Regions from separate parts of the Azoarcus olearius genome, predicted to be linked through region 2. Evidence: predicted binding sites of a transcription regulator. Region 2 holds the regulator's gene; each other region holds the start of a gene.

Region 1 (9,648 bases), 1.9 Mb from region 2:
GGCTGAGGGTGACGGCGGCCCGATGCAGTTCCGCGATTTCGCGCACGATCGGGAGTCCCAGCCCGGAGCCGTCAGCACCGCTGCCGAGCACCCGGTAGAAACGCTCGAAGACGCGCTCCCGGTCGGCCTCGGGGATTCCCACGCCCGTGTCCTCCACCTCCAGGATGGGGGCGCCAGCCACCCGGGTCCGCGCAGTCACGCTGCCCCCGGCCGGGGTGTATTTGATCGCGTTGTCGACCAGGTTCTTGACCAGTTCGCGCAGCAGCACACTGTTGCCTTCCACCTGTAGCACCTGGCCACTGCTCTCCACGCCGAGATCGATTCCCTTCGCCAGCGCACGCGGAAACAGCTCCTGCGCCACTTCCCGGACAACGGCTTCGAGATCGACCGGCTCCACCGTATACAGCTTCTCGAAGCTCGCCTCGGCCCGCGCAAGCGACAGCAGCTGGTTGATGAGGTGGCTCGCGCGGTCGGCGCTGTCCGCGATGTGGGTGAGCGAGGCGCGCAGTTGTTCGGGATCGTTCTCGAGCAGCGCGAGGTCGGTCTGCATCTTCAGCCCGGTCAGCGGGGTGCGCATCTGGTGGGCCGCATCGGCGATGAAACGCTGTTGCGCCTGCAGGTTCTCCTCCAGCCGCGCCATCATGTCGTTGAACGCAACGATCAGCGGCCGCACCTCTTCCGGCACGCTCGCCGGAACGATGGGCGAGAGGTCGGTAGGACGCCGGCGCCGGATCAGGCTCTGCAGGCGATTGAGCGGCGCGATGCCGCGCGTCAGCCCGACCCAGACCAGCACGACGGCCAGCGGAATGATCGCGAACTGCGGCAGCAGCACGCCGGTGACGACGCGCGAGGCAAGGTCAGAGCGTTTGTTGCGTGTCTCCGCCACCTGCACCAGCACCAGCGGGCTGGCCGGCTCGGGCCAGGCCTTGAGGAACTGATAGGCGACCCGCGCCTCCTCGCCGTGGATCACCTCGTCGCGGAACAGCACCTCCTCCGCCAGCAGCCGCGGAGGTGGCGGCACCCAGGGTATTTCGCGGTCGCCGGTCAGGGTCTCGCCCGACTGGTTCGCCACCTGGTAATACACCGCGTCGTCCTGGTCGGCGCGGAAAAACGCGCGCGGCGGGCCTGGAAACTGCACAGAGATCTCGCCCCCCTCGACCACCACCAGCCGCGCCAGCGAGCGCACGCTGTCCGCCAGCGCGCGATCGTAGGGCTGGTTGGCAATGTTGTCGGCCACGTTATGGGTGACGATGATGGAGATCGGCCACAGAAACAGCAGCGGCGCGAGCATCCAGTCGAGGATCTCGCCGAACAGCGAGTTCGGCTGGCCGGGAACGCGACGGCCGGCGCTGTTCCGGTCAGACTTTTTGCGTCGGGGCCGCATCGGGGTTTTCCAGGCAATACCCCAGCCCGCGCACGGTCACGATGCGCACCCCGCTTGCCTCCAGCTTCTTGCGCAGGCGATGAACGTAGACCTCGATGGCGTTGCTCGATACCTCTTCGCCCCAGCCGCACAGGTGATCCACGAGTTGGTCCTTGCTGACCAGGCGCCCGACACGCAGGATGAAGACCTCGAGCAGGCCGATCTCACGCGCCGACAACTCCACCACCTGACCGCAGATCTTTACCACGCGGTCGGCCTGGTCGTAGCTCAGGTTCCCCACTTCGATGCAGCGCGGCTGCCCGGTGCCGCGCCGCGTCAGTGCCCGCACCCGCGCCTCGAGTTCCGGCAGCGCAAAGGGCTTGGTCAGGTAATCGTCGGCCCCCGCATCGAGCCCGCGGACACGGTCCTCGACGCCATCCTGCGCAGTGAGGATCAGCACCGGCAGCGCGGACTTGCGCGCCCGCAGCCGTTTCAGCACTTCGATGCCGGGCAGGCGCGGCAGGCCGAGGTCGAGGATCAGCAGATCGAAAGGCTGCGACGCCACCGCGGTGTCGGCTTCGGCGCCATTGCCCACGTGATCCACCGCGTACCCCCCGCGCTTGAGCGCCCGCACGATGCCGTCGGCAATGACGGGGTCGTCTTCCGCCAGAAGAATGCGCATAGAGCTTTGGATGTAAGTTGCGTGTAAGCGGATCCGCCTAAGGTGCGTTCCGCTGTTCTCCTTTTACTCGGTCTTCGGGAACGCCGCGCCGTCCGGTTTGCGACGTTCCAGGGAGTCGATCGTCCTGCGACGACTCCCTGCCGCCTTTTTTCCCTCGCAACGATTATCCCACGTCAGGCCGCATGCGCCCATGCCCGCCTGTGCCGCGCCGTAAACGACAACGGCCCCGCCGAAGCGGGGCCGTCGAACTGCGGGTGGCGGCAACCGCCGCCACCGGACTGGGCATTACATACCCATGTCCATGCCGCCCATGCCACCCATGCCGCCCATGCCCGGCATGCCGCCGGCGGGCTTGTCTTCAGCCAGCTCGCCGACCATGCAGTCGGTGGTGAGCATCAGGCTGGCGACGGAAGCAGCGTTCTGCAGCGCGGTGCGGGTCACCTTGGTCGGATCCAGCACGCCCATCTCGACCATGTCGCCGTACTCGCCGGTAGCGGCGTTGTAGCCGAAGTTGCCGGAGCCTTCGACAACCTTGTTCACCACCACGGAAGCCTCGTCGCCGGCGTTGGCAACGATTTCACGCAGCGGCTGCTCCATCGCGCGCAGCACGATCTTGATGCCGGCGTCCTGGTCGTGGTTGTCGCCCTTCAGACCGGCCAGGCTGGCGCGGGCACGCAGCAGCGCAACACCGCCGCCGGGGACGATGCCTTCTTCCACCGCAGCGCGGGTGGCGTGCAGGGCGTCTTCCACGCGGGCCTTCTTTTCCTTCATTTCGACTTCGGTGGCGGCACCGACCTTGATCACCGCAACGCCGCCGGCCAGCTTGGCCACGCGCTCTTGCAGCTTTTCACGGTCGTAGTCGGAGGTCGCTTCCTCGATCTGCACGCGGATCTGCTTGACGCGGGCTTCGATGCGCGAGGCTTCGCCGGCGCCGTCGATGATGATGGTGTTTTCCTTGCCGATCTCGATGCGCTTGGCCTGGCCGAGGTCCTGCAGGGTAGCCTTTTCGAGGGTCAGGCCGACTTCTTCGGCGATCACCTGGCCACCGGTCAGGATGGCGATGTCTTCGAGCATGGCCTTGCGACGGTCGCCGAAGCCCGGGGCCTTGACGGCGCAGGTCTTGAGGATGCCGCGGATGTTGTTCACCACCAGGGTGGCGAGCGCTTCGCCGTCGACGTCTTCAGCGATGATCAGCAGCGGACGGCCGGCCTTGGCGACTTGTTCCAGCACCGGCAGCAGGTCGCGGATGTTGGAGATCTTCTTGTCGAACAGCAGGACGAACGGGTTTTCCAGGATGGCAACCTGCTTGTCCGGGTTGTTGATGAAGTAGGGCGACAGGTAGCCGCGGTCGAACTGCATGCCTTCGACGACGTCCAGCTCGTTGTTCAGCGACTTGCCGTCTTCGACGGTGATGACGCCTTCCTTGCCGACCTTCTCCATCGCCTGGGCGATGATGCCGCCGATGTCGGCGTCGGAGTTGGCGGAGATCGAACCGACCTGGGCGATTTCCTTGTTGGTCGAGCAGGGCTTCGACAGCTTCTTCAGTTCTTCGATGGTGGCGACGACAGCCTTGTCGATGCCGCGCTTCAGGTCCATCGGGTTCATGCCGGCGGCGACGAACTTCATGCCTTCGCGGACGATGGACTGGGCCAGCACGGTGGCGGTGGTGGTGCCGTCACCGGCGATGTCGGAGGTCTTGGAAGCGACTTCCTTGACCATCTGCGCGCCCATGTTCTCGAACTTGTCCTTCAGTTCGATTTCCTTGGCGACGGACACGCCGTCCTTGGTCACGGTGGGGGCGCCGAACGAGCGCTCGAGCACCACGTTGCGGCCCTTCGGGCCCAGGGTCACCTTGACGGCGTTGGCCAGCACATTGACGCCGGCAACCATGCGTTCGCGGGCGGAATCGCCAAACTTGACTTCTTTAGCAGCCATTCTTCAACTCCTTGAATTCGGGGATGGGAATCAGAACCGGCGGGAGGCTCAGGCCTCGACCACACCCATGATGTCTTCTTCGCGCATGACGAGCAGCTCTTCGCCCTCGACCTTCACGGACTGGCCGGCGTACTTGCCGAACAGCACCTTGTCGCCGACCTGAACGGCCATCGGGCGGACCTTGCCGTCGTCCAGGATCTTGCCGTTACCGACCGCCAGGACTTCGCCCTGGTCGGGCTTTTCGCCCGCGGAGTCGGGGATCACGATGCCGCTGGCGGTCTTGCGTTCGGCTTCCAGACGCTTGACGATCACGCGATCATGCAAGGGACGAATCTTCATGGATCTCACTCCTTCTTTTCGATTCAACTGACAACACGGGCAGCGCCCGCAGAATGAAATTCGCTGGTGGCCGCGGCATCGCCGCGACTGTTAGCACTCGCTGCCAACGAGTGCTAATAATAGGGACGGCGGATGGCGATTTCAAGTACGGGAATATCGATATCTGCGCGCGCCCTGCCGACGGCAGCAGGGCGCACGCTGCGGCGGCCGCTCAGCCCAGCAGCAGCGCGTCGTCGTCCAGCTTTTCGCCGCGCACGCGCTCGAACATTGCCAGCAGATCGGTGACATCCAGGCCTTCACGCTCCTTGCCGGAGACATCGAGCACCACGCGCCCCTGATGCAGCATCACGGTGCGTTCGCCCACGTCGAGCGCCTGGCGCATGCTGTGGGTTACCATCATCGTCGTGAGCTTGTGTTCGGCGACGATGCGGGCCGTGAGCTGAAGCACGAAATCGGCGGTACGCGGATCGAGCGCCGCGGTGTGCTCATCCAGCAGCAGGATGCGCGACGGCCGCAGCGCGGCCATCAGCAGGCTCACCGCCTGGCGCTGACCACCGGACAGCAGCCCGATGCGATCCGACAGGCGGTTCTCGAGACCCAGCCCCAGCGTGGCCAGGTGCGCCCGGTAGGCCTCGCGCCGCGCGCCCTTCACCGCGCGCCCGAATCCGCGCCCGCTGCCGCGCAGATCGGCCAGCGCCATGTTCTCCTCGATGCTGAGGTCTTCACAGGTGCCCGCCATCGGGTCCTGGAACACCCGCGCGACGCGGCTCGCGCGCGCCCACACCGGCTGTCGGGTGACGTCCTTGCCGTCGATTTCGATGACGCCGCGATCCACCGCCATGTCGCCGGACACGGCGTTGAGGAAGGTCGATTTGCCGGCTCCGTTGGAGCCGATCACGGTGACGAACTGGCCGCTCGGAATCTCGAGCGACAAGCCACGCAGCGCACGCGTTTCGATCGGCGTGCCGGCGTTGAAGGTCATGTGAAGATCCTGTGCGCGCAGCATCTCAGCTCCCCTTGCGGCCGGGCAGGCGGCGCTTGGCCATCGGCAACACCAGCGCCACGGTTACCAGCGCCGCGGTCACCAGGTTGAGGTCCTGCGCCTGCAGGCCGATGAAGTCGCTGTTGAGCGCCAGCGCGATGAAGAAGCGGTAGACGATGGCGCCGGCGATCACCGCCAGCGTGGCGAGAACCAGCTTGCGCGAAGGCAGGATGCTTTCGCCGACGATCACCGCGGCCAGCCCGATCACGATCGTGCCGACCCCCATCGAGATGTCCGCCCCGCCCTGGGTCTGCGCGAACAGCGCACCGGCAAGCCCGACCAGCGCATTCGACAAGGCCATGCCGCCCAGCAGCATGCGCCCGGTATTCGCCCCCTGGGCGCGCGCCATGCGCGGATTGGAGCCGGTGGCGCGCATCGCCAGTCCGAGTTCGGTGGTAAAGAACCAGTCGAGCCCGAGCTTGGCCACCACCACCACGCCCACCAGCAACAGCGGCCGGAACACATAGTCGGCAAGCGACTCCGGCTGCAGCAGCGCAAACACGGTCGGCTCGGTGATCAAAGGCACGTTGGGCCGCCCCATCACCCGCAGATTGATCGAGTACAGCGCGATCATCACCAGGATGCTGGCCAGCAGGTCCATGATCTTCAGGCGCACGTTCAGCCAGCCCGTCAGCAGACCCGCGAGGGCCCCGGCGAGCGCCGCGGCCGCAGTGGCAACGAAGGGATCGTGGCCGGACGCGATCAGCGTGGCGGCCACCGCGCCGCCGAGTGGAAAGCTGCCGTCTACGGTGAGGTCCGGAAAACGCAGCAGGCGGAAAGAGATGAAAACGCCCAGCGCGACCAGGCTGAAAATCAGCCCGATCTCGAACGCGCCGAGCAGGGTATAGAGCGACATCTTGGAATACCGGGAGGGATGATCCGCGCCTCCCGCGCGCCGGTGCGGCGCAGCGGAAGCGCGAACGGGAAGGTCTTATTCGATGATTCTGGCGGCCGACTTCAGCAACTCGTCCGACAACTGCACGCCCTGCTTCTTCGCCGCGGCGGGATTGACGAACAGTTCGAGCTTGGAACTGGTCTCGGACGCCATGGCGCCCGGCTGTTCGCCTTTGAGGATGCGCACGACCATGCGCCCGGTCTGCTCGCCGAGGTCACGGTAGTTGATCCCCACCGCCGCGATCGCGCCACGCTTGACGCTGTCGGTGTCAGCGGCAACCAGCGGAATCTTGGCGTCGTTGCCGACCTTGACGAGCGACTCGTAGGCCGAAACCACGTTGTTATCGGTGTTGGTGTAGATCACGTCGACCTTGCCGGTGAGGCTGCGCGCCGCAGAGCCGACGTCGACCGAGCGCGGCGCGGCGGCCTCTACCAGGCTCATGCCGTGCTTGGGCAGCAGCTCCCGCAGCGCCTTCACCACCACGACCGAGTTGGCCTCGCCCGGGTTGTAGACCATGCCGACGCGCTTGGCCGCGGGCACCACGCGACGGATCAGCTCGACCTGCTTGTCCAGCGCCAGCATGTCCGACACGCCGGTGACATTGCTGCCCGAGGGCCCCATGCCCGGCACGAGCTGCGCGGCCACCGGATCGGTGACGCCCGAATAGACCACCGGCACCTGCTTGGTCGCTGCCACCACCGCCTGCGCCGACGGGGTCGCGATCGCGACGATGACGTCCGGCTGGTCACCAACGAACTTGCGCGCGATCTGGGCCGCCGTGCCGGTGTTGCCCTGGGCGCTCTGATACTGCCACCTGAGATTCTTGCCGTCCTCGTAGCCGGCCTTGGCGAGCGCGTCCTTGACCCCATCGCGCACCGCATCGAGGGCCGGATGCTCCACGATGGCGGTCACGGCGACCGACTTCTGCTGGGCGGCGACCAGGGTGGCGAACGGCAGGCACAAGGCCAGCGCGGCAAGCATGCGGGCGGCGGGCTTGATCAGCGACATGGGACGCTCTCCTCGTTGGAATGATGGCGGCCGCAAACGGGTGGAGCTACGGCCGAGGGCGCGAGTGTAACCCGAGCCGCCTGTCGCTCAGAACGCGATGGCGACACCGAAATGCAGACGGAGACGCCGCTCCTCCTGCGACCATGCGAGATCGGCCGCAAGCGGCCCCGCGGGGCTGCGCCAGCGCGCCCCCACCCCGTAGCCGACCTTGGGGTCGAAGCCGCGCCGATCATCGGCCGCATCGCCCGCATCGACGAAAAAGGCGCTCCCCCACTGCGGCCTGAACCAATGCACGTACTCGGCGCTGGCCACGCCCAGATAGCGGCCGCCGACCACCGCGTCGCCCTCCCGCACGCCCAGGCTCTGGTAGGCGTAACCGCGCACCGTCTGCGCGCCGCCAGTACGGAACAGGAAGTCCTGCGGGATACCCTGGCGCGAGGGCGCGAGGGTGACGCCTCCTTCGAGGCGCAGGATGAGGTTGTCGGTGTCGCCGACCGGCTGGTAGCGCACGAAGCGGCTGTAGAGCCGGACGAAATCCTGCTCGGCGAGCGCGATGCTGCTGCCGCCCCCGACCTGGAACTCCAGCACGAAACCGCGGCGCGGGTCGAGCAGGTTGTCGACCGCGCGGCGCGTCCAGGTCCAGTTGGCGGTAAGGGTGTCGTGCTCGGTCGCCTTCGCGCCGTCGGGCCGCAGCTCCTCGTGCTGGTAGCGCAGTGCGATACGCGTTTCGATATCACCCCGCACCGTGCTCCGGGCCACGCCAACCGCCTGGGTGGACAGGCGCAGGCCCTCGAGGTCGCTGCGTTCCATCAGCGCGCCCACGCTGTCGCGATGACGCACGTCGCGCGGCGGCAGAAAGACGTCCGCATAGGCGGACTGGCGCCGCTGCTCCAGCCGCAGCCCGGACACCAGCTCCCACGCGCGGCCAAAAAGGTTGGCGTCGCGAAAGCTGCCTTCGACGCGGTAGCCGGTGTTGCTGGAAAAGCCCACACCGAACCCCACCCGCCGCGGCAGCGCCTCGCTGACCTGCACCCGCACCGGCACCGCGGCGGCGCGCGCAGGATCTGCCTCGACGTCCACCACCACCGAGGCGAAATACGGCGCGTTCTGCAAGGACGTCTGGAAGACCAGCAGCAGGTCGCGGTCGTAGAAATCGCCCGCCTGCAAGGTGCTGTAGCGCGCGACCAGGTCGGCCGGAAGATGCTCCAGGCCGCGCACGTCGAGTTCGCCCAGACGAAAGGCGGGGCCGCTATCGACAGTGACGGCGAGCCCCACCGCGGCGTTCTCCGGATCGACTTCGGCACGGCTCGCGGTGATGCGCGCCGCCGCGTAGCGGCGCCGGCTCACCTCATCGATCAGGCTGCGCTTGGCGTCGTCCCAGTCCGCCTGCCGGAACGGCTCGCCCACCTGCAGGCTCCACGCCCTGCGCAACTCCTCGACACGTCCGGCCATCGCCGGGTCGTCGCCGAGTTCGCCTTCGAAGCCAAGTTCGACCGCAGCCACGGTGGTTCGCGGGCCGGGATCGACGCTCAAGCGCCAGCGTTCCCCGCGGTCCACCGTGATCTCGGGGGAAAAATAGCCTTCGGTGGCCAGCAGGTCGGCCACTTCCTTGCGCGTGCGGCGTACCAGCGCCCGACGATCGGCCGGGTCCTCGGGCCGCAGCGCGTCATCGCGCAGTGCCCGCACATGCTGTTCGAGCAGCGGACGCAGGCGGTCGGGAACGTCGAGTTCGATCTCCAGCGGCGACTGCGCGCCCGCCACACCCGCAGCACACAGCAGCACGACCGCTGTGGCGAGGCGCAGGCTGCAGCGCACCGCTGGCCCCGTCAGGACTCGCAGTGATAGGCGGTCACACGCTCGACCTCGTTGCGCGAACCGAGGATCACCGGCACACGCTGGTGAAGCTTGGTCGGCATCAGGTCCAGGATGCGCTCGCGCCCGGTGGTGGCCGCGCCGCCGGCTTGTTCCACCAGCATTGCCATCGGATTGGCCTCGTACATCAGGCGCAGCTTGCCGCCCTGCGCGCGGCACTTCTCATCGAGCGGATACATGAAGATGCCGCCACGGGTGAGGATGCGGTGCACGTCGGCCACCATCGACGCAACCCAGCGCATGTTGAAGTCCTTGCCGCGCGGGCCGGTCTTGCCCGCCTGGAGTTCGCCCACGTAGCGCTGCACCGGCTCCTCCCAGAAGCGGGCGTTGGAGGCGTTGATCGCGAACTCGTGGGTGTCGTCGGGAATGGTCATGAAGGGCTGGGTGTAGATGAAGCTGCCCATCTCGCGGTCCAGCGTAAATGCATGCACGCCGTGGCCCACGGTGAGCACCAGCTGGGTCGACGGTCCATACACCGCATAGCCCGCAGCGACCTGCTCGCGGCCCGGCTG
Region 2 (9,648 bases):
GCCGAGGGCTGCGCGGCGCTGCCCGAATCGCACTGCGCGGTGCTGGAGATCACGCCGCTGCTGCGCGAACTGATCGAAGCCCTGCTGCCGCGCCCGCCCCAAAGCGAACGTCGGACGCAGATCCAGGCGCTGCTGCTGACCGAGCTGAGCCAGGCGCGCACGCTGAACCTGCGCCTGCCGCAGCCGAGCGACCGTCGCCTTGCCGCGCTATGCGAAGCGTTGATGGCCGACCCCGCGGACAACGCGCCGCTGACCGAATGGGCGCGGCGGGTGGGTGCCAGCGGACGCACGCTGGCGCGCCTGTTCCAGAGCGAGATGGGGATGAGCTTCGGGCTGTGGCGCCAGCAGGTGCGGCTGACCCACGCCACGGTACTGGTCGCCCAGGGCCGGCCTTACGCGGAGATTGCGGCCGAACTCGGCTATGCCAGTCCGAGCGCGTTTTCGGCGATGTTCCGCCGCGCTTTCGGCTGCTCGCCGCGAGCCTTCTACGCCGCCGGCGCGTCGCCGAAATAAGGCCGGCACGGCGACCGCAAAGGCCGCGGGACGACGCGCCCGCGCAGGGGCTCAGGGTTTGCGCTGCAGCCTGCGCAGCGCGGTGGCGGCGGCGTTCATTTCGCGCAGCAGGGTTTCGAGCAGGGCGCCGGAGGCGGCCGCGTCGCCAACGCGCGCGGCCTGCTCCACCGCCGCAGCGGCGTGGACCGCGCGCTGGGCCGAGAACAGGCCCACCGAGCCCTTGATCGAATGCGCAATCTCCACCAGACGGGTGAAATCGCCGCTGCTGCCCGCCTTGCGCAACTCCGCCAGCGTGGCGCCGAGGTCGCGGAAGAACACCGCCACCAGTTGCTGCACGATGTCCTCGTTGCCGTCGAACATCGCGCGCGCTTCGTCCAGGCTGGCAACGGGGCCCTCGCCGCCATCGGTATCGAGCAGGCTGGTGTCGCCCCCGCCTTCGTCTTCATCCGTTGCCGGCGAGCAAACACGCCGGATCGCCGCGAGCAGGTCGCCGGCGCGGATCGGCTTGGCGACATAGTCGTCCATGCCCGCCTCGAGGCAGCGCGCACGGTCGCTCTCCATAGCGTGCGCGGTCATTGCCACGATCGGCACCGCCCGCCAGCCGCCCTGCACCGCCCAGCTGCGCCGCGCCTCGCGTGCGCGGATCGCCTGGGTGGCCTCGATGCCGCCCATCACCGGCATCTGCAGGTCCATCAGCACGAGGTCGAAATGGCCGGCATCGAAGGCCTCGATCGCCTCGGCGCCATTGTTCACCACGGTGACCTTGTGGCCGACGCGCTCCAGCATCCGTGAGGCCACGGTCTGATTCACCGGGTTGTCCTCGACCAGCAGGATGTCCAGCCGCCGCTCCGGCGCCCGCTCGGCGCGCAGCCTTTCGGTCAGCGTGCGTTGCGGGTCGAAGGCAAACAGGCTCTCCTCGCTCATGGCGCCGCTACCCACGCGGGCGATGCGCAAGGCCTCGTACAGGTCTTCGGCAGCAAAGGGTTTGGCCAGGCGCGACTGCAAGCCGAGTTGCTGACAACGGACGAGGTCGGCGCGCTGGGTGTGGCTGGGCAGCATCAGCACGATGCGGTCGAGCGCGGGCGCCGCTTCCTGAAAGCGCTCCGCGAGCGCAAAGCCGCCGGGCGCCGGCATGTCGGCGTCCATCAGCACGAAATCGAACGGGGCGTTCGCGCTGGCAGCAGCCGCCAGGGCGGCTAGCGCGCCCGCGCCATCAGCGGCCAGCACCGGCACCAGGCCGGCGCGGACGAGCTGCGCAGCAAGCCGCTCGCCGAACGCCGGGTTGGTCACCGCCACCAGCGCGCGCGCGCCGCGCAGGACTTCCGGCAACCGTGGCACCGGCGAGGCAACGCGGGCAAGGCGCAGGCTGAAGCTGAAACGACTGCCCTCTCCCAGCGTGGACTGCACCCGCAATTCGCCCCCCATCAGTTCGACCAGATGCTTGCAGATCGCCAGCCCGAGCCCGGTGCCGCCGTACTTGCGCGTCGTGGAGTTGTCGGCCTGGGCGAAGGCGCCGAAGATCGCCTCGGTCTTCTCGGCCGGAATGCCGATGCCGGTGTCCCGCACGGTGACCAGCAGCGTGGCGTGGCGATCGTCCGTGTCGACGACCGTGACGTCGAGTTCGATTTCGCCGCGTTCGGTGAACTTGATCGCATTGCCGACCAGGTTGGTGAGCACCTGGCGGATGCGGGCAGGATCGCCCTTCAGCACCGCGGGCACGTCCGGAGCAACGTCGAAGAACAGCTCCACCCCCTTCTGGTGCGCGCGCAAGGCCAGCGTACGCAGGGTTTCGGCCACCAGCCCGCTGATCGAAAAGTCGATCTCCTCGAGGCTCAGGCGGCCGGCCTCGATCCGCGAGAAGTCGAGAATGTCGTTGAGCAGGGTCAGCAGCGCCTCGGCCGAGGACTTGACCGTCTGCAGGTAGTCGCGCTGCTCGGGCGCCAGGGCGGAATCGAGCAGCAGATCCGTCATGCCGAGGATGCCGTTCATCGGCGTGCGGATCTCATGGCTCATGTTGGCGAGAAATTCGCCCTTGGCGCGGCTGGCAGCCTCGGCGGCCTCCTTGGCCTGCAGCAGTTCGAGTTCGCGCAGCCGGTGGCGGGTGACATCGCGGTAGATGCCGGCGAGCTGTCGCCAGCGACCGTCGGCGCCGCGCTCCTTGGCCTGTCCCAGCACCTGCACCCAGCGCCAGTTGCCGTCCGCCGCGCGCAGGCCGAACTCGCAATCCAGCTGCGGCGTTTCGCCGCGCAGATGGGCGGCCAGGCGGGCGTGCAGGGTGTCGGCGTCTTCGCTGCGCAGCAGCGGCAACCAGTCGGCGGGATGCGGCCCGACGCTGCCGGGCGGATAACCCAGCCAGCGCCACGCGCCCTCGTCCAGCTGCAGTTCGTCGCTATCCAGCTGCCACGCCCACACGCCACCGCCCTCGCCGAGCAGGGCGAGGTGCAGATGCTCACGGGTGATCTGGAGTTCACGCCGCAGCGACGCGGCGTCGGCGGCGGGCGCCGTCCGCTGGTCATCCCCTTCGGGTGTCGCGGGCCCGGCGCTCATCGTGGCGACCTAGCGCAGGCCGAGTACGTCCTGCATGTCGAACAGGCCGTTGCTGCGCCCGCGCAGGAAACGCGCGGCCCGCATCGAGCCCAGCGCATACGGCATGCGGCTACCCGACTTGTGGGTGATCTCGATGCGCTCACCGATGCCGGCGAACAGCACCGTGTGGTCGCCGACGACGTCGCCGCCGCGGATGGTGGAGAACCCGATCGTCTCCGCCTTGCGTTCGCCGGTGACGCCTTCACGGCCATAGATGGCGCAGGTTTCGAGGTCGCGCCCGAGTTCGCGCGCCACCACTTCGCCCATGCGCAGCGCGGTACCGGACGGTGCATCGACCTTGAAGCGGTGGTGCGCTTCGATCACCTCGACGTCGTAACCTTCGTCGAGGATGCGCGCGGCAACCTCCAGCAGGCGGAACACCGCATTGACGCCGACCGCCATGTTGGGGGCGAACACCACCGGAATGGCCTGCGCGGCGTCGGCGATCGCGGCCTTGCCGGCGGCCTCGAAACCGGTGGTGCCGATCACCATCGCCTTGCCCAGCTCGCGCGCGACGGCAAGGTGCGCCAGCGTGCCTTCGGGGCGGGTGAAGTCGATCACGCAGTCGGCGGCGGCCACCGCGGCGTGCACGTCGTCGGTGATCGCGACGCCGCTCGCCACGCCGGCGAATTCGCCGGCATCGCGACCGATGAAGGGCGAGCCGGCGCGGTCGAACGCGGCGGCCAGCACGACCTCCTCGTCCTTCAGCGCGGCCTCGATGAGCATGCGGCCCATGCGGCCGGAAGCGCCTGCGATTGCTACACGTACAGGTGTCGTCATGTCTTGTTCCTGATTGGAGCGGCCTGGGCCGCCCACGTCACTTCTTGCTTTCCGCGGGCACTTCAACCACGCGGCTGCGGTTGGCCTGCTGGCTGGCAGCGGCCTCCTGCGGGTCGCCGGCGAGGATGTCGCCCTCGACGTGGTCCAGCTTGTCATCGACGAAGAACACCGAGAACACGCGCTGTTCCGGTTCGCCATTGCCCGGCTTGAAGCGGTAGACGTAGTCCCAGCGGTTGCTGCGGAAGATATCGACCACCAGCGGCGTGCCGAGCACGAAGCGGACCTGCTCACGGCTCATGCCGCGTTTCAGCTGGGACACCATGGCCTGATCGACATAGTTGCCCTGGCGGATGTCGATCCGGTAGGGATCGACCTTCTGCGCGATCGTGCCAATGGAGCAGCCGGCCAGCATGCTGGCAGCGACGAACGCGGGGATGAGCAAGGAACGCATGGGGAGTTTCGCGGTAATGCACCGCCGAAAGCGGCGCTGGTTCTCAGTAAAGGGCAAAAAATATAACATAGGGCCGTACCGCGGCAGCGCCTGCATTCTCTCCCCACAGGACGAACATGTCCGAGAACTCCAAGAACCTCAAGAGCATCGGCCTCAAGGCGACCTATCCGCGCCTCAAGATCCTCGACCTCTTCCAGACTTCCGACCAGCGCCACCTCACGGCAGAAGACGTCTATCGCCTGCTGATGGGCGAAGGCATGGACATCGGCCTGGCCACGGTTTATCGCGTCCTTACCCAGTTCGAGCAGGCCGGCCTGCTGGAGCGGCATTACTTCGAATCCGGCAAGGCGGTTTTCGAACTCAACCAGGGCGGCCACCACGACCACCTCGTCTGCCTGCAATGTGGCAAGGTCGAAGAGTTCTTCGACCCCGAAATCGAAAAGCGCCAGAACGCGATCGCCGAAGCGCGCGGCTTTGCCGTAAAGGAACACGCGCTGTACCTGTACGCCGACTGCCTGCGCAAGGACTGCCCCAACCGCCACGGCGAGCACTGAGCGCCGCCCGGCGGCGGCGCAGGCCTTACCCCAGCCCCAGCATCTCCGCGGCGTGCTGCCGCGTGGTGGCGGTGATGTTGACGCCGCCCAGCATGCGCGCGATTTCCTCGATGCGGGCGTGCGCGTCGAGCGGACGCACGTCGCTCAGGGTTTCGCCGTCACGCTCTGCCTTGGCGATGCGCCACTGCCAGTCGGCGCAGGCGGCCACCTGAGGCAGGTGGGTCACGCACAACACCTGGCGGTCGCTGCCCAGGCGCTTCAGCAAGGTGCCGACAATCTCCGCGACGCGGCCGCCGATGCCCACGTCCACTTCGTCGAAGATCAGCGTCGGGGTCGCCGAGTCGCGGCTCGTCATCACCTGGATGGCGAGGCCGATGCGCGAGAGTTCGCCGCCCGAGGCCACCTTGGCCATGCTGCGCAGTTCCTGCCCCGCGTTCGCGGCAACCCGGAACTCCACCTGCTCCAGGCCATGCGCCGCGGGCTCGCCCGGCACCAGCGCGACTTCGAAGCGCCCTCCTTCCATCGCCAGCGTCTGCATGGCGGTGGTGATCTCCTGCGACAGCGCGGCCGCGGCGGGACGACGCGCCGCGCTGAGGCGCTGCGCCGCGGCATCGTAGGCGCGGCGGGCCTCGGCCTCGGCCTCGGCCAGCCGTACCGGATCGGCCTGGGCAGCAAGGGTTTCGTTGCGCGCGCGCCACTCGTCGGCCAACGCGGGGAGGTCTTCCGGGGCAACGCGGTATTTGCGGGCGACGTCGGTGACAGTGCCGATGCGCTGCTCGACCTGCCCGAGACGCTGCGGATCGAGGTCGAGCCGCTCGCGGTAGCGGCGCAAGGCGTGCAGCGCCTCGTCGGCCTGGATGGCCGCCGAGGACAGCAGCTCGCGCACATCGGCGAGGCCCGCATCCACCTCCGTCAGCGTCCCGATTCTCGCTTCGAGCTGGCTGAGCAGCGCGCACACCGCGTAGTCGCCCTCGCCCAGTGCAGCCAGGGTTTCATCCGCGCCCTGCATCAGGCTCGCGGCATGGGCGAGCCGACCGTGTTCGGCGTTCAGTTCGCTCCACTCCGCGGCGTCGAACGCCAGGTCGTCAAGCTCCTTCAGCTGCCACGACAGCAACTCGCGCTCGCGCGCGGAGGCAGCGGAATCCTGTTCGGCCGAACGACGCAGCGCGACCACCTGCTGCCATTCCCGATGGCTGGCAGCGACTTCCGCCGCCAGCGCGGTGGCTCCGGCGTGGGTGTCGAGCAGGACGCGTTGGGCGTCGCTGCGCAGCAGGGCGTGGTGGGCGTGCTGGCCGTGGATGTCCGCCAGCCATTCGCCCGCGTCGCGCAGTTGCGCCAGGGTGACCGGGGTGCCGTTGATCCACGCGCGGCTGCGCCCGCCGGCATCGACGACACGACGCAGGATCACGGTGTCGTCGTCCGCCGCCAGCTCCTGCTCGGCCAGCCAAGCGCTGAAGGCCGCCAGGGCGGCCGGTTCGCGCGGGGGATCGAACTCGGCGGCGATGTCGGCCTTGTCGCGCCCGCGGCGTACCACGGCGCTGTCGGTACGCGCCCCGAGCGCCAGCCCGAGCGCGTCGAGCAGGATGGATTTGCCCGCGCCGGTTTCGCCGGTGAGGGCGCCGAAACCCGGGCCGAATTCGAGTTCCAGGCGGTCGACGATGACGAAGTCGCGGATGGTCAGGCGGCGGAGCATAGGTTGGATTCGGCAGAAGCCCGGCGCGAGGGGCCGGTCAGTTGTGGCGGGGAACAGCGCTCCAGTGCAGCTTTTCGCGCAGCATCGCGTAGTAGTTGTAACCCTCGGGATGCAGCAGCCGCACCGCGAGTGGCGAGCGCCCGAGGCGCACGCAGTCGCCCGCGCGTGCGTCGAAGCGCGCCTGGCCGTCGAAGTGGATGCTGGCGTCGTGAGGCGGCAGCAGCCGGATTTCGATGCGGCAGGTGTCGGGCAAGGTGACCGGGCGCGCGGTCAGTGCGTGCGGACACAGCGGCACCAACGCGATGCCGCCCACGCCGGGATGAAGGATGGGACCGTTGGCCGACAACGCGTAGGCGGTAGAGCCGGTGGGCGTCGAAATGATCATGCCGTCCGAGCGCTGCGTATAGACGAATTCGCCGTCGATCGACAGGTCGAACTCGATCATGCGGCCAAGGTCGCCCTTATTCACCACGACATCGTTCAGCGCGAGGGTCTGGAATACGCGCTCGCCGCTGCGCAGCACCTCGGCGTCGAGCATGAAGCGGGACTCTTCGCTGTAACGGCCGTCCACGATCTCTTCCAGACGCTGCAGGGCATCACTGCGCGCGACGTCGGTGAGGAAGCCGAGCCGGCCGAGATTGACACCGACCAGCGGCACCTGGTGTTCTGCCAACCGCCGCGCGGCATTGAGCATCGTGCCATCGCCGCCGATCACCACCGCCAGCTCGGCGCGTAAGCCGATTTCCTCGTAGCTGGCGACCGTGAAGTCGGCCGCACCGCCAATGGAACTTGCCGTACCCTGTTCGATCCACACAACGAGCCCCCGCTGCCGCAGGTGATTCGCGATCGCGAACACGGATTCTGCGACATCGGCGCTCTGGTATTTTCCGATCAGGGCAACGCTGCGAAAGTGCGCACTCATGGGCGCGGATTAAACCACATTCATGTATCGGCTTGGCGCGCACTGACGCTTGGCAGCAGCCTGTGCTCTTCCCTAGAATCAGGCACTATCCTTGCCTACTGCCATGAACCCGCTCGACGCCCGCTCCCAGATCCTGCTCAAGACGCTGATCGAACGCTATATCGCGGACGGCCAGCCGGTCGGGTCGCGTGCGCTGTCCCGTTATTCCGGGCTGGAACTATCCCCGGCGACGGTGCGCAACGTCATGAGCGATCTCGAAGAGATGGGCTTCATCGCCAGCCCGCACACCTCCGCGGGGCGCGTGCCCACGGCGCTCGGCTATCGTTTCTTCGTCGACGCCCTGCTGACCGTGCATCCGATGGACCGCGTGAGGGTGGAAGAACTGCAGGGGCAGTTGCTGCCCGACCAGCCGCAGCGGCTGATCAGCTCCGCGTCGCACCTGCTGTCGCAACTCACCCAGTTCGCCGGCGTCGTGGTGGCGCCGCGCAAGGAAGCGGTGCGGATCCGACAGATCGAATTCATCCGCCTGTCCGAATCGCGCATCCTGCTGATCATCGTCACCGCGGCCGGGGACGTGCAGAACCGCATCCTACTCACCAAGCGGGCGTATTCCGCGGTCGAACTGAGCAATGCCGCGCAGCACCTGAATGAACATTTCGCCGGGCTGTCCTTCGACGAGATTCGCACCCGCGTCCAGGACGAGCTGAAGCAGCTCCACAGCGACATGAGCGAGCTGATGACCGCGACGGTCGAAGCCGGCACCGAAGCGGCGGCCGAAACCGGCAACAACTACGTCATCTCGGGCGAAACCAACCTGCTCGAAGTCGAAGACCTGTCGTCCAACATGTCGCGCCTGCGCGAACTCTTCAAACTGTTCGAGCAGAAAACCGGACTGATGCAGCTGCTGGACCTCTCCAACCGCGCCCAGGGCGTGCAGATCTTCATCGGCGGTGAGTCCGGACTCGCGCCGCTCGACGGCTGCAGCGTCATCACCTCCAGTTATGAAGTGGACGGCGAGGTCGTCGGCTCGGTCGGCGTCATCGGCCCCACGCGCATGGCGTACGACAGAGTCATCCCGATCGTCGACATCACCGCGCGCCTGCTGTCGAACGCGCTGTCGTCCAATCACTGAATCGCTGCCCGCGCCGCGGGCCGACAACCCAATCCCGGAAGATCCCATGGCCCGATTCTGGACCGAAGCCCCGCATCGCCACGGCAGCACCGCGCGCACCGGCATCCTGCTGGTCAACCTTGGCACCCCGGTTGCGCCAACGGCGGCTGCGCTGCGCCCCTACCTGCGGCAGTTCCTGTCCGACCCGCGGGTGGTGGAAATCCCGCGCGCGGTGTGGCTGCCGCTTTTGAATGGGGTGATTCTCAACACCCGCCCGAGAAAATCCGCCGCCAAGTACGCCAGCATCTGGACCGACGAAGGGTCGCCGCTGGCGGTTCATACCCGCCGCCAGGCCGAACTGATCGCGGCGCGCTTCGCCAGCCGCGACGATGTACGGGTGGACTGGGCGATGCGCTACGGCGCGCCTGCGGTGGCCGACAAGCTGGGCGCGCTGCGGGCAGCGGGCTGCACCCGGATCCTCGTCGTTCCGATGTATCCCCAATACGCCGCGAGCACCACCGCCAGCGTCATGGATGAAGTGGCGCGCTGCCTGCAGCACTGGCGCAACCTGCCCGAGTTGCGCTTCGTGCGCAGCTTTCATGACGACCCCGGCTACATCGGCGCGCTCGCGGCCAGCGTCCGCGAGCACTGGACGCAGCACGGCCAGCCCGACCGTCTGTTGATGAGCTTTCACGGGCTGCCGCGCTATACCCTTGAAAGGGGTGACCCCTACCACTGCGAGTGCCACCGCACCGCCCGCCTGCTGGCCGAGTCCCTTGGGCTGGCGCCGGAACGCGTCATCGTGAGCTTCCAGTCCCGCTTTGGCCGCACCCGCTGGCTGGAACCCTACACCCAGCCCACGCTCGAAGCCCTCGCGCGCGACGGCGTCGGCCGCGTCGATGTGATGTGCCCGGGTTTCGTCGCAGACTGCCTGGAAACCCTGGAGGAGATCGCCATGGAATGCCGCGCCGCATTTCTCGGTGCCGGAGGGCGCGAGTTCCACTACATCCCGTGCCTGAATGAACGGCCGGACTGGAT
Region 3 (9,648 bases), 750 kb from region 2:
ACGCCCCGCCACTCCGGCGCGATTTTCCAGATCAGTTTGGGCCGCAGCATGTAGTCGCTACGATTGAGCGACGAGGCTGCCAGGAACTCCACGGTGAACCGTGAGCCGATATCCCTGACCGCCTGGAAGGTCACACCACGCTCATCGCGATCCACCCCCATCGCCGCCTCGTGACCGTAGTAGATGCGCGAGAAGTACTGCGCATTGAACCGCCAGACATCCGCGAACGGAACGTCCACGCCGACGACATAGTCCAGCGTGGCCGAGCCCTTGACGCCTTCAGGCGCCAGCGGATCTGCGGTGTTGAAGTGGCGTCCGCGCGTATGCACGGCTTCACCCTTCAGCACGAATTCGCCGAAGTCCTTGCTGAAAGTACCCCCGAGCTGACGGATCCGGTCGTGACGCAATTCGTAGGTCGGGGCAACCGAGCTGCGATACAGCGTGGGGGAAACATCCTGGCTTGCGTAGTAGAAGGCGGAGAGATCCCAGCCGCCGACGAGCCGGCTCATTCGCAGGCCCCAATTGCCGTTGTCGAGGCTTTGTCCCGGCTTCTTCTCCGTGACATGCGTGCCAGCCGGTAGCTGATAGGGATAGAAGTCGCTTCCCGGCTTGCCGATACGGTCGTAGCTGGCGACCGGAACCCACAGCAATTCGAAATGGGTGTCGCCCATGAAGTACTCGGCGCGTGCCGCCCATTGGGCAATCCGCATCGACTCGAACTCGGGCAGCAGGAACTCGCGCATGTCACGCGCCGAGACGACGTCGGCGAAGAAGAAACCCACCATCTCGCCCCATACGACGTGCTGGCGCCCGAGGCGGAACTCCCAGTCGCCGGATGAAAAGTCGAGGTAGGCTTCGCGCACGGTGAAGTCGGCGCGCTGATCACGGCGCACCGCGCCGCTGTAGTGGGCGTCCTCCAGATCATAGGCGCCGTCAGCTTCCGCCCGCCCGGTCAGCTTCCATCGCAACCCTGGCCCGGAGCCGCTCGCGGTCAATTCCGAGCGGGCTCGCAAACGCGACCAATGCCCGGGGTCCGGCAGGGTATACGCCCCTCCGAACTCCACATAGCCGCCGAGCTTACCCGGGCGAGCAGGCGCCGTCTCGGCGGGCCCTACATCAAGCAGCGCATCCAGTTCGGCGTCGTCGTCCGCCGCCATCGCACAGCCGGCCGCGGCCAGCGACATCGCGAGCAGCGCCCGCATCCTGCAGATGGTCATTCCCTAACCCTGTTCGTTGTCGTTGTGTGGGGAGCGCCGGTCCTGCACGAAGGTCCAGCGCCGGTTCGCGCGCGCCCCGAGCGCGGTGATCTGGCCGTCGGCGATGCGCACCAGTCGGTCCGCCATGCTCATGACCTTGCGGTCGTGCGTGGAAAACACGAAGGTCGTGCCGGAGCTGCGGTTGATGTCCTTCATCAGACGGAGAATGCTTTCTCCGGTCTTGCTGTCCAAGTTGGCGGTGGGCTCGTCGGCAAGCACGATCTTCGAGTGGGTTGCCAACGCGCGCGCGATCGCGACCCGTTGCCTTTGCCCGCCGGACAACTGATTGGGGCGATGGTCCGCGTATTTGGTGAGACCGACCATTCCGAGATAATGGCGTACGCGCTCACGGCGCTCGGCCCGGGTCAGTTCCCGCAACTGCAGCAAGGGGTACTCGACGTTCTCCTCCGCCGACAGCACGGGGAGGAGGTTGAAGGTCTGGAAGATGAAACCGATCGTGCGGGCGCGAAGGTCGGCGAGTTGATCGGGCGTTCGCCCCGAGACATCATGCCCGCCCACCACGACGCGTCCGGAGGTGGGAGTGTCGATGCACCCGATGATATTGAGGAGAGTAGACTTGCCGCTACCGGAAGGACCCGCAATCGCCAGGAAGACCCCGGGTTCGATCGCCAGCGACACGTCCGTGAGTGCCTGGACATCCTGGTCGCCAAGGCGATAGCGCTTGCTCACATTTTCGACCTCGACGATCGCCATTGCAGCGGTTGCACCGTGATGAGAACGCCATAAGGATAGCATTCATGACCGAGCACATTCGATCCAGACGGAAATTCCTCGCGACGCTGGCCTGCACGCTGGCCGCACCGGCCCTGAGCCGGGCAGCGGAGGACGCGGCTCCGCGCGCTACCGACGAGGAAGCGGTGCGTATCGTCACGCTCGCCGACGAAATCCGCTTCCCACGCGAGAGCTTCCAGACCGAAATCCTGGTGCGCAATTTCAGCGCCGGCGAGGCAGGAGAATCCCGCCGCTATCGCGTGCTGTCGCGCGGCAACGACAACACCATCGTGCTGACCTTGGAACCGGCGGTGGAACGCGGCCAGGCCCTGCTGATGCGGGGCCGCGATCTGTGGATCTTCATGCCGAGCGTATCCCAACCGGTGCGGCTCTCGCTCGCCCAACGCCTTACCGGGCAGGTGGCGAACGGCGACCTCGCCCGCGCCAACTTCGGTGGCGACTACGATCCGGTGCGTGCAGGCAAGGAAACCGTCGATGGCCAGTCGGCCCACGTCCTCGATCTGACGGCGGTGGACCGGGGCGTGACCTACGCGAAGGTGCGCTACTGGGTCAGCGAGAAAGACAACCGGCCGCTGAAGGCAGAGTTCTACGCACTGTCCGGACGGCTGCTGAAGACCTGCCGCTATACCGATTTCAAGGAACTCGCCGGCCGCGTCCGCCCCACCCGCTTGATCATGGAAGACGCCCTCAAGAAGGGCGAGACATCGGAACTCACCTACGAAACGATGGCCCTGAAGGACCTCCCGGAACGGATGTTCACCCGTGAATACATGAGCCGGCTGCAGTAGAAATCCAAATGGCATTTTGCGCACATGACAAATAGAATCGTGTCATGCGCTCTGAAATCATCCACCACGGTGGCCGCGACGGCGTAACCGGCTCCTGCCACCAGCTGCTGTTTGGCAACGGCGACAGCATCCTTATCGATTGCGGCCTGTTCCAGGGCGCCGAAACCGCCGCCGACGGTCGCGGCGCTGAGGATGCCCTTGCGTTTCGCATGCCGGTTTCAGCGATACGGGCACTCGTCGTCAGCCATGTCCACATCGACCACGTCGGGCGCATCCCCTGGCTGCTCGCTGCGGGATTCAAGGGGCCGATCATCTGCAGCGAGCCGTCCGCACGGCTGCTGCCGACGGTCCTCGCAGACGCCTTCGCGCTCGGCATCGCACGCGATCCGCAACTGGTGCAACGCTACATCGACATGGTGGAAGCGCGGCTCCATCCCCTGCCCTACCGCCGCTGGCTCCGGTTCGTCAGCGCCGACGGCACCGAGTGCCGCATCCGCCTCCAGCGTGCTGGTCACATTCTCGGTTCCGCCTATGTCGAATGCGATCTCCGCCGCCCGGGCGAGAAACCGGAGCGCATCCTGTTCTCGGGCGACCTCGGCGCACCCCACGCACCACTGCTGCCCGCGCCGCGCCCGCCCTGGCGCGCCGACGTCGTCGTACTGGAAAGCACCTACGGCGATCGGCTGCACGAAGGTCGGCGCGACCGCCGCCTGCGGCTGAAGAAGATCGTGGAGCACGCACTCGATAACGGGGGCACGGTAATCATCCCCGCCTTCAGCATCGGACGCAGCCAGGAACTCCTGTACGAATTCGAGGACATCCTGCACAGGGAAAGGGCACGTCCCGACCGGTACGCGGCACGTTGGGCGCACCTACCGATCTATCTCGACTCCCCGCTGGCGAGCCGGTTCACCCAGCTCTACCGCGAACTGCAACCGTGGTGGGACGATGAAGCGCTCGCGCGCGTCAGAAGCGGGCGCCAGCCGCTCGGTTTCGACCAACTCGTCGCCATCGACGACCACCAGGACCATCTCGACAACGTCCGGCATCTCGCGCGTAGCGGCGAACCCGCCATCGTCATCGCTGCGAGCGGCATGTGCACGGGCGGACGGGTGATGAATTACCTCAAGGCGATGCTGCACGACACGCGGCACGACGTGCTCTTTGTGGGTTATCAGGCGGCGGGCACCCCGGGCCACGCCATCCAGACTTTCGGACCGCGAGGTGGTTACGTCGACCTCGACGGGGAACGCATCCACATCCGCGCGGGCATCCATACGCTAGGCGGCTATTCCGCTCACGCGGACCAGCGGGACCTGGTGCGGTTCATTACGCGTATGCGCCACCTTCCCGCCGAAATCCGGTTGATTCACGGTAGCAGCGAGGCAAAAGCCGCCCTCACCGCAGCGCTGCGCAAGGCGACAGAGGAGCGTTGCATCGTCACGCCCTGACCGTAATCCAGGCGCAGGAAACCACTTCCACGCACTTGGAGTGAACAAAAAAACGGGCGCCGAAGCGCCCGTTTTTGTCATCCCTGATTTCGCTGGTAGGCGAAATTAGAAGGAGTGACGGATACCCACGGTGAAGCCACGCTCGTAGGCGCCCGAGGTAGCCGCAGCGGTACCACCGGCAGCCGGGGTGTTGTTGCGGGTGGCGTCGCCGATGTACGAAGCGTAGGAACCGTTCTTCGCAGCACCCTTGTTGTTGATGTCGGCGTAGGCGGTGTACAGCGCGGTACGCTTCGACAGGGCGTGCTCGTAGCCGATACCCCACTGGCTCACGCGGGCGTCGTCGCCGCCGTCGATTTCGCTCTTGCGGCGAACGAAGGAGGCCTGGACCTTGCCAGCAGCGCCAACCGGCACAGCGGCGGTCAGGGCCCACTGCTTGTGCTTGACGATGTCTTCGGAGTCGCTCACGCCGTAGACCGCACCCAGCTTGACGACGCCGAAGTCATAGGTACCACCGAGGTCCCAGGTCTTGTTCACGGTGTCGGTCGTCAGGGAGGTGGCGTTGCCACGGATCTGATGGACGTTCAGAGCGACGTAGATCGGGCCGTTCTTGTAGGTCGGAGCGATCGCCCAAGCGCGAGCATCCGAACCACCGGGAACACCGTAGCCGTTCTCGGCGCTTTCGTCGCCGGAAGCGCTGTTGGTGTAGGCAGCAACCACGCTGAAGCCACCGAAGGTCGGCGAAACGTAGGCAGCGAGGTTATCCAGGCGGGCCGGGCTGATGTAGACGTTGGCCAGCGAGGCAACGGTACCCTTGCCGAAGCCGAACGGGTCGATGTTGCCAGCCAGCAGGGCGTGCGCCGGGGTGTACTGACGACCCAGGGCCACGGTACCGAAGTTGCCGGACAGGGCAACGTAGGACTGGCGGGAGCCAGCGCCGCCCCACAGGCCGCTGGAGCCGTTGGTGTCGCCCTGGATGCCGGTTTCGTACACGAAGGAAGCCTTCAGGCCGTTGCCCAGATCTTCCGTGCCCTTGAAGCCGAGGCGGTTGCCAGCGGAGATGCCGGAATCGATGGCGGAGCGGGAATCCACGCCGCTGATGGCGCTGTCACCGGTCCACTTGTAGCCGAAGTCGACAACACCGTAGATCGTCACGTTCGACTGAGCGAAAGCCGGAGCGGACATCAGGCCAGCCACAGCCAGCGCGATCAGTTTCTTTTGCATGTATTTCTCCTCAATTTGAAGTTGAGACCGTCGCCTTGGCGCCGGCCCGACTTACCTCTCGCACGAGAAGTTGCAGCGATTGTGATGACCCACGCAGCCACCACGCAAGCGCGCACCACAGCAAACGCGACCCATCGGACCGTTCCTGTTGCATGGTTGCAACATTCATATGTCGGGGAGACCGGCACGGGCCGAACGGCGGGCAAAGAGGCGTTCCACCCGCCGCCGGCGCGAAAAGGGAACGGGTGCCAGAGCACCCGTTCGTCACACCGCAATGTTCGCGCTCAGGCGCGATCAGAAGGAGTGACGCAGACCGACCGTGAAGCCGCGCTGGTAGTTGCCGCTGATCGACGAGGTCTGGGCGGTGCCGATGTAGCCGGCGCCCGACCCGAGGTCCTTGGCCGAACCCTTGTTGTTGATATCGGAGAAGGCCGTGTAGATAGCGGTACGCTTGGACAGTTCGTGCTGGTAACCAATGCCCCACTGGCTGACCTTGGCGTCGCTGATCGCGGCATCCCAGTCGCTCTTGCGATGCAGGTAGGACGCCTGGATCTTGCCCGCAGCACCCACCGGCACAACGGCGGTGAGGCCCCACTGCTTGTGCTTCACGGAGTCGCTGACATCACGCACGCCGTAGATGGCACCGAGCTTGACCACGCCCAGATCGTAGGTGCCGCCGAGGTCCCAGACCTTGGTGGTGGCGTCGCTGGCATTGACGCGGATCTGGTGAACGTTCAGCGCGACATAGACCGGACCGTTCTTGTAGCTCGGGCTGATCGCCCAGGCGCGCGCATCGGAACTGGTGGACTGGTTGCCGAAGTCGTTGTGGATACCTTCGTCGCCGGCGGCGCTGTTGGTATACGCGGTCACGAACGAGAAGCCGCTCCAGTTCGGCGACACATAGGCGGCCAGGTTGTCCAGGCGGGACTCGTGGATGTACACGTTGGCGATGGTCGCGACAGTACCGCGGCTGAACGCGTCAACGGCGCTCGCCAGCGTGTACTGCGGCGCATATTGGCGGCCCAGCGCGACCGTACCGAAGTTGCCGGACAGCGCGACGTAGGACTGACGCGAACCCGTGCTGCCCCACAGGCCGTTGTCGTTGGCGTCGCCACGGACGGCAGACTCATAAACGAACGACGCGGTCAGACCATTTCCGAGGTTTTCCGTGCCCTTGAAGCCGAGGCGGTTGCCGGCGGAGTTGCCCGCGTCAATCGCGTTGCGCGACTTGACGCCCGAACGGGCGCTGTCACCGGTATAGACGTAGCCGAAGTCGACCAGGCCATAGATGGTGACGTTGGACTGAGCGAAAGCCGGAGCGGACATCACGCCGGCCACGGCCAGCGCGATCAGTTTCTTTTGCATGTAATACCCCTTGATTGAAGACGGGACCCTCGCATGGCGACGGCCAGGTTCACCGTTACGGAAACGTTCCGCATGACCACGGCGAACCGCCCGGGCAAGGTACGGAGCTTTCGTTACAGAACATGACGGGCCGTTGTTTTCGGTACTCGCTGTTGCACGAGAACAACGCTCCGGCCTTCACTGAATCGAGCGAGCCTTGGGGCAGCGTAGGAACTCGCGTCAGGCCTTAGCACTCTCAAACACCGAGTGCTAAAATTGGCGTCGAGGAGGACTTCAGCCCATGTCGCAAGCCTTGTCATTCCCTGTTCCGTCTGTTGTCGGCAGCATCGACCAGTACATCCAGGCGGTGAATCGCGTGCCCCTGCTGACGGAGCAGCAGGAGGTGGAACTCGCCACCCGCCTGCGTGACGACGGCGATGTCGATGCCGCACGCCAGTTGGTGATGTCGCACCTGAGAGTGGTCGTGGCGATCGCGCGCGGCTATCTCGGTTACGGGCTGCCGCACGCCGACTTGATCCAGGAAGGCAACATCGGCCTGATGAAGGCGGTGAAGCGCTTCGACCCGACCCGTGGGGTGCGGCTGGTGTCGTTCGCCATCCACTGGATCAAGGCCGAGATCCACGAGTACATCCTGAAGAACTGGCGGTTGGTGAAAATCGCCACCACCAAGGCGCAGCGCAAGTTGTTCTTCAACCTGCGCAGCCTCAAGCAGGACACCGGCACGCTCAACCGCGACGAGGTGGAGGCGGTAGCCACCCAGCTCGGCGTGAAGCCGGAAGAAGTGGTGGAGATGGAAACGCGGCTGAGCGGCCGCGACATTCCGATCGACGGCGGCAACGACGACGAGGACGAACGCTTCGCGCCGATCGCCTACCTGCCCGCCCCTGCCGCGGAACCTTCCGAGGTGCTGGAGCGCGCGGAGCGGGCCCATCTGCAGGACACCGGGCTGAAGCAGGCGCTCGGCGCGCTCGACGAGCGCAGCCGCACCATCGTGGAACGCCGCTGGCTTACCGACGGCGACAGCGCCACGCTGCACGAGCTGGCGGCGGAGTACGGGGTGTCGGCAGAACGTATCCGCCAGATCGAGGCGAAGGCAATGCAGAAAATGCGCGGTCTGCTGGCGCCGGCAATGTAAGCAGCGCAGCCGTATGCAAGAACCCGCGGCGACCTTTTGGTCGCCGCGTTGCGTTTACCGTCGCGCCGTCGGCTCCGCGAGCAACTGCTTGAGGTCGGCAACGATGTTGTCGACGCTCTCGCCATGCCGGACGTAGAGGCGCAGGCGGCCTTGCGGGTCGAACACATAGGTGCCGGCCGAGTGGTCTATGGTGTATGCACCGCCGGCGGTATCTCCGCTCTTGCGGTAGAAGATGCGGAATTCACGCGCGACGTCCGCCGTCTGCTCAGGCGTGCCGTAAAGGCCGACGAAGCGCGGATCAAATGCGGGAACGTACTGGGCGAGCAGTTCCCGCGTATCGCGTTCCGGGTCGACGGTGACGAACAGCACTTGTACGCGCTCGCCGTCCGCCCCCAGGCGCTTCACCACTTCCGCCATCGACGTGAGATTGCTCGGGCACACGTCCGGGCACTGCGTGTAGCCGAAGAACAGCGTGACGACCTTGCCGCGGAAGTCCGTCAGCGCGCGCGGCTGGCCGCTGTGGTCGGTCAGGGCAAACTGCTTGCCATAGTCTGCCCCGGTGATATCGGTGGAATGGAAGGCGGGAGCCGGATCTGAACATCCCCCGGCGAGGACGGTTGCGGCCAGTGCGGCCGCGCAAAGCAGGACTCGGAGCATCGTCAGGCGGTCTTCTATAAGCGCAGGTAGTGGTCGGCGAGCAGCGCGGCGAACAGCAATGATAGGTAGACGATGGAGAAGCGGAAAGTGCGGCGTGCCAAGGCGTCACTGTAGTCCCGCAACAGGCGCCACGCGTAGTGCACGAAACGCAGGCCCAGTGCCACGGCGGCCACGAGGTAAATCCAGCCGCTCATGCGGATCGCGAAGGGCAGCAGCGTCACACCGAACAGCGCGCAGGTGTACAGCAGCACCGACAAGCGCGTGTAGGCGGCGCCGTGGGTCACCGGCAACATCGGCAGTCCGGCGCGGGCGTAGTCCGCGGTGCGATACAGCGCCAGCGACCAGAAATGCGGCGGCGTCCACGCAAAGATGATCAGGAACAGCAGCAAGGCCTCGGCGGTGACCTCGCCCGACACCGCCGCCCATCCCAGCACCGGCGGCATAGCGCCCGAGGCACCCCCGATCACGATGTTTTGCGGCGTCCGCGGCTTCAGCAGCAGGGTGTAGATCACCGCATAGCCCACGAAGGTCGCCAGCGTCAGCCACATCGTCAGCGCATTCACCGCCTGGTACAGCACGCTCAACCCGAATCCGCCCAGCACGCCCGCGAACACCAGCACTTCCGCGGAATGCAGTTCGCCGCGGGGCAGCGGGCGGTTGCGGGTACGCGCCATGCGCGCATCCAGCTGCTGCTCGATCAGGCAGTTCATCGCCGCGGCGGCGCCGGCCACGCACGCGATGCCGACCGTGGCGGCGAATACCCGCAGCGGATCGGGCAAGCCATCGGGCACCGCCAGGAACATGCCGATGACCGCGCAGAACACGATCAAGGCATTGACGCGGGGCTTGGTGAGCACATAAAAGGCGTGCGCCCGCCGCCCCAGACCATGATGTGCGAGGGTCAGGGTTTTCATGATGGCCTCCCGTTTTCTGCGCGCCGCAGCGGCGCGAACTGCAGCGCGGGCGACCGGCGCGACACCGCCTCGCCGCCCGCCCGCCAGTTGATCCACACCATGACGCCC

Evidence for each region. Region 2 encodes HrcA, which represses chaperone genes, less so after heat shock. Its sites were predicted from a motif close to TNTTAGCACTCNNNGNCNNNGAGTGCTAANA; they were not measured.
Region 1: a site for HrcA is predicted at 4,408-4,438, ahead of groES (co-chaperone GroES). Genes of this name have one in related genera too.
Region 3: a site for HrcA is predicted at 7,059-7,089, ahead of rpoH (RNA polymerase sigma factor RpoH). Genes of this name have one in related genera too.

The regions. Positions count from the first base shown of each region.
Region 1 covers NZ_CP016210.1:1,079,766-1,089,413, reverse strand. The annotation lists gene dqs_RS05180 (sensor histidine kinase) at 1-1,384, opposite strand, end outside; gene dqs_RS05175 (response regulator transcription factor) at 1,359-2,045, opposite strand; gene groL (chaperonin GroEL) at 2,331-3,980, opposite strand; gene groES (co-chaperone GroES) at 4,029-4,319, opposite strand; gene dqs_RS05160 (ABC transporter ATP-binding protein) at 4,531-5,325, opposite strand; gene dqs_RS05155 (ABC transporter permease) at 5,327-6,217, opposite strand; gene dqs_RS05150 (ABC transporter substrate-binding protein) at 6,293-7,264, opposite strand; gene dqs_RS05145 (autotransporter assembly complex protein TamA) at 7,352-9,079, opposite strand; gene dqs_RS05140 (class 1 fructose-bisphosphatase) at 9,091-9,648, opposite strand, start outside.
Region 2 covers NZ_CP016210.1:2,956,849-2,966,496, forward strand. The annotation lists gene dqs_RS13475 (AraC family transcriptional regulator) at 1-513, shown strand, start outside; gene dqs_RS13480 (response regulator) at 565-3,060, opposite strand; gene dapB (4-hydroxy-tetrahydrodipicolinate reductase) at 3,070-3,879, opposite strand; gene dqs_RS13490 (outer membrane protein assembly factor BamE) at 3,917-4,330, opposite strand; gene fur (ferric iron uptake transcriptional regulator) at 4,447-4,884, shown strand; gene recN (DNA repair protein RecN) at 4,910-6,577, opposite strand; gene dqs_RS13505 (NAD kinase) at 6,615-7,499, opposite strand; gene hrcA (heat-inducible transcriptional repressor HrcA) at 7,603-8,631, shown strand; gene hemH (ferrochelatase) at 8,678-9,648, shown strand, end outside.
Region 3 covers NZ_CP016210.1:3,702,692-3,712,339, forward strand. The annotation lists gene dqs_RS16880 (DUF1302 family protein) at 1-1,217, opposite strand, end outside; gene dqs_RS16885 (ABC transporter ATP-binding protein) at 1,221-1,970, opposite strand; gene dqs_RS16890 (outer membrane lipoprotein-sorting protein) at 2,015-2,797, shown strand; gene dqs_RS16895 (MBL fold metallo-hydrolase) at 2,842-4,248, shown strand; gene dqs_RS16900 (porin) at 4,354-5,469, opposite strand; gene dqs_RS16905 (porin) at 5,764-6,834, opposite strand; gene rpoH (RNA polymerase sigma factor RpoH) at 7,115-7,969, shown strand; gene dqs_RS16915 (SCO family protein) at 8,024-8,626, opposite strand; gene cyoE (heme o synthase) at 8,641-9,540, opposite strand; gene dqs_RS16925 (COX15/CtaA family protein) at 9,537-9,648, opposite strand, start outside.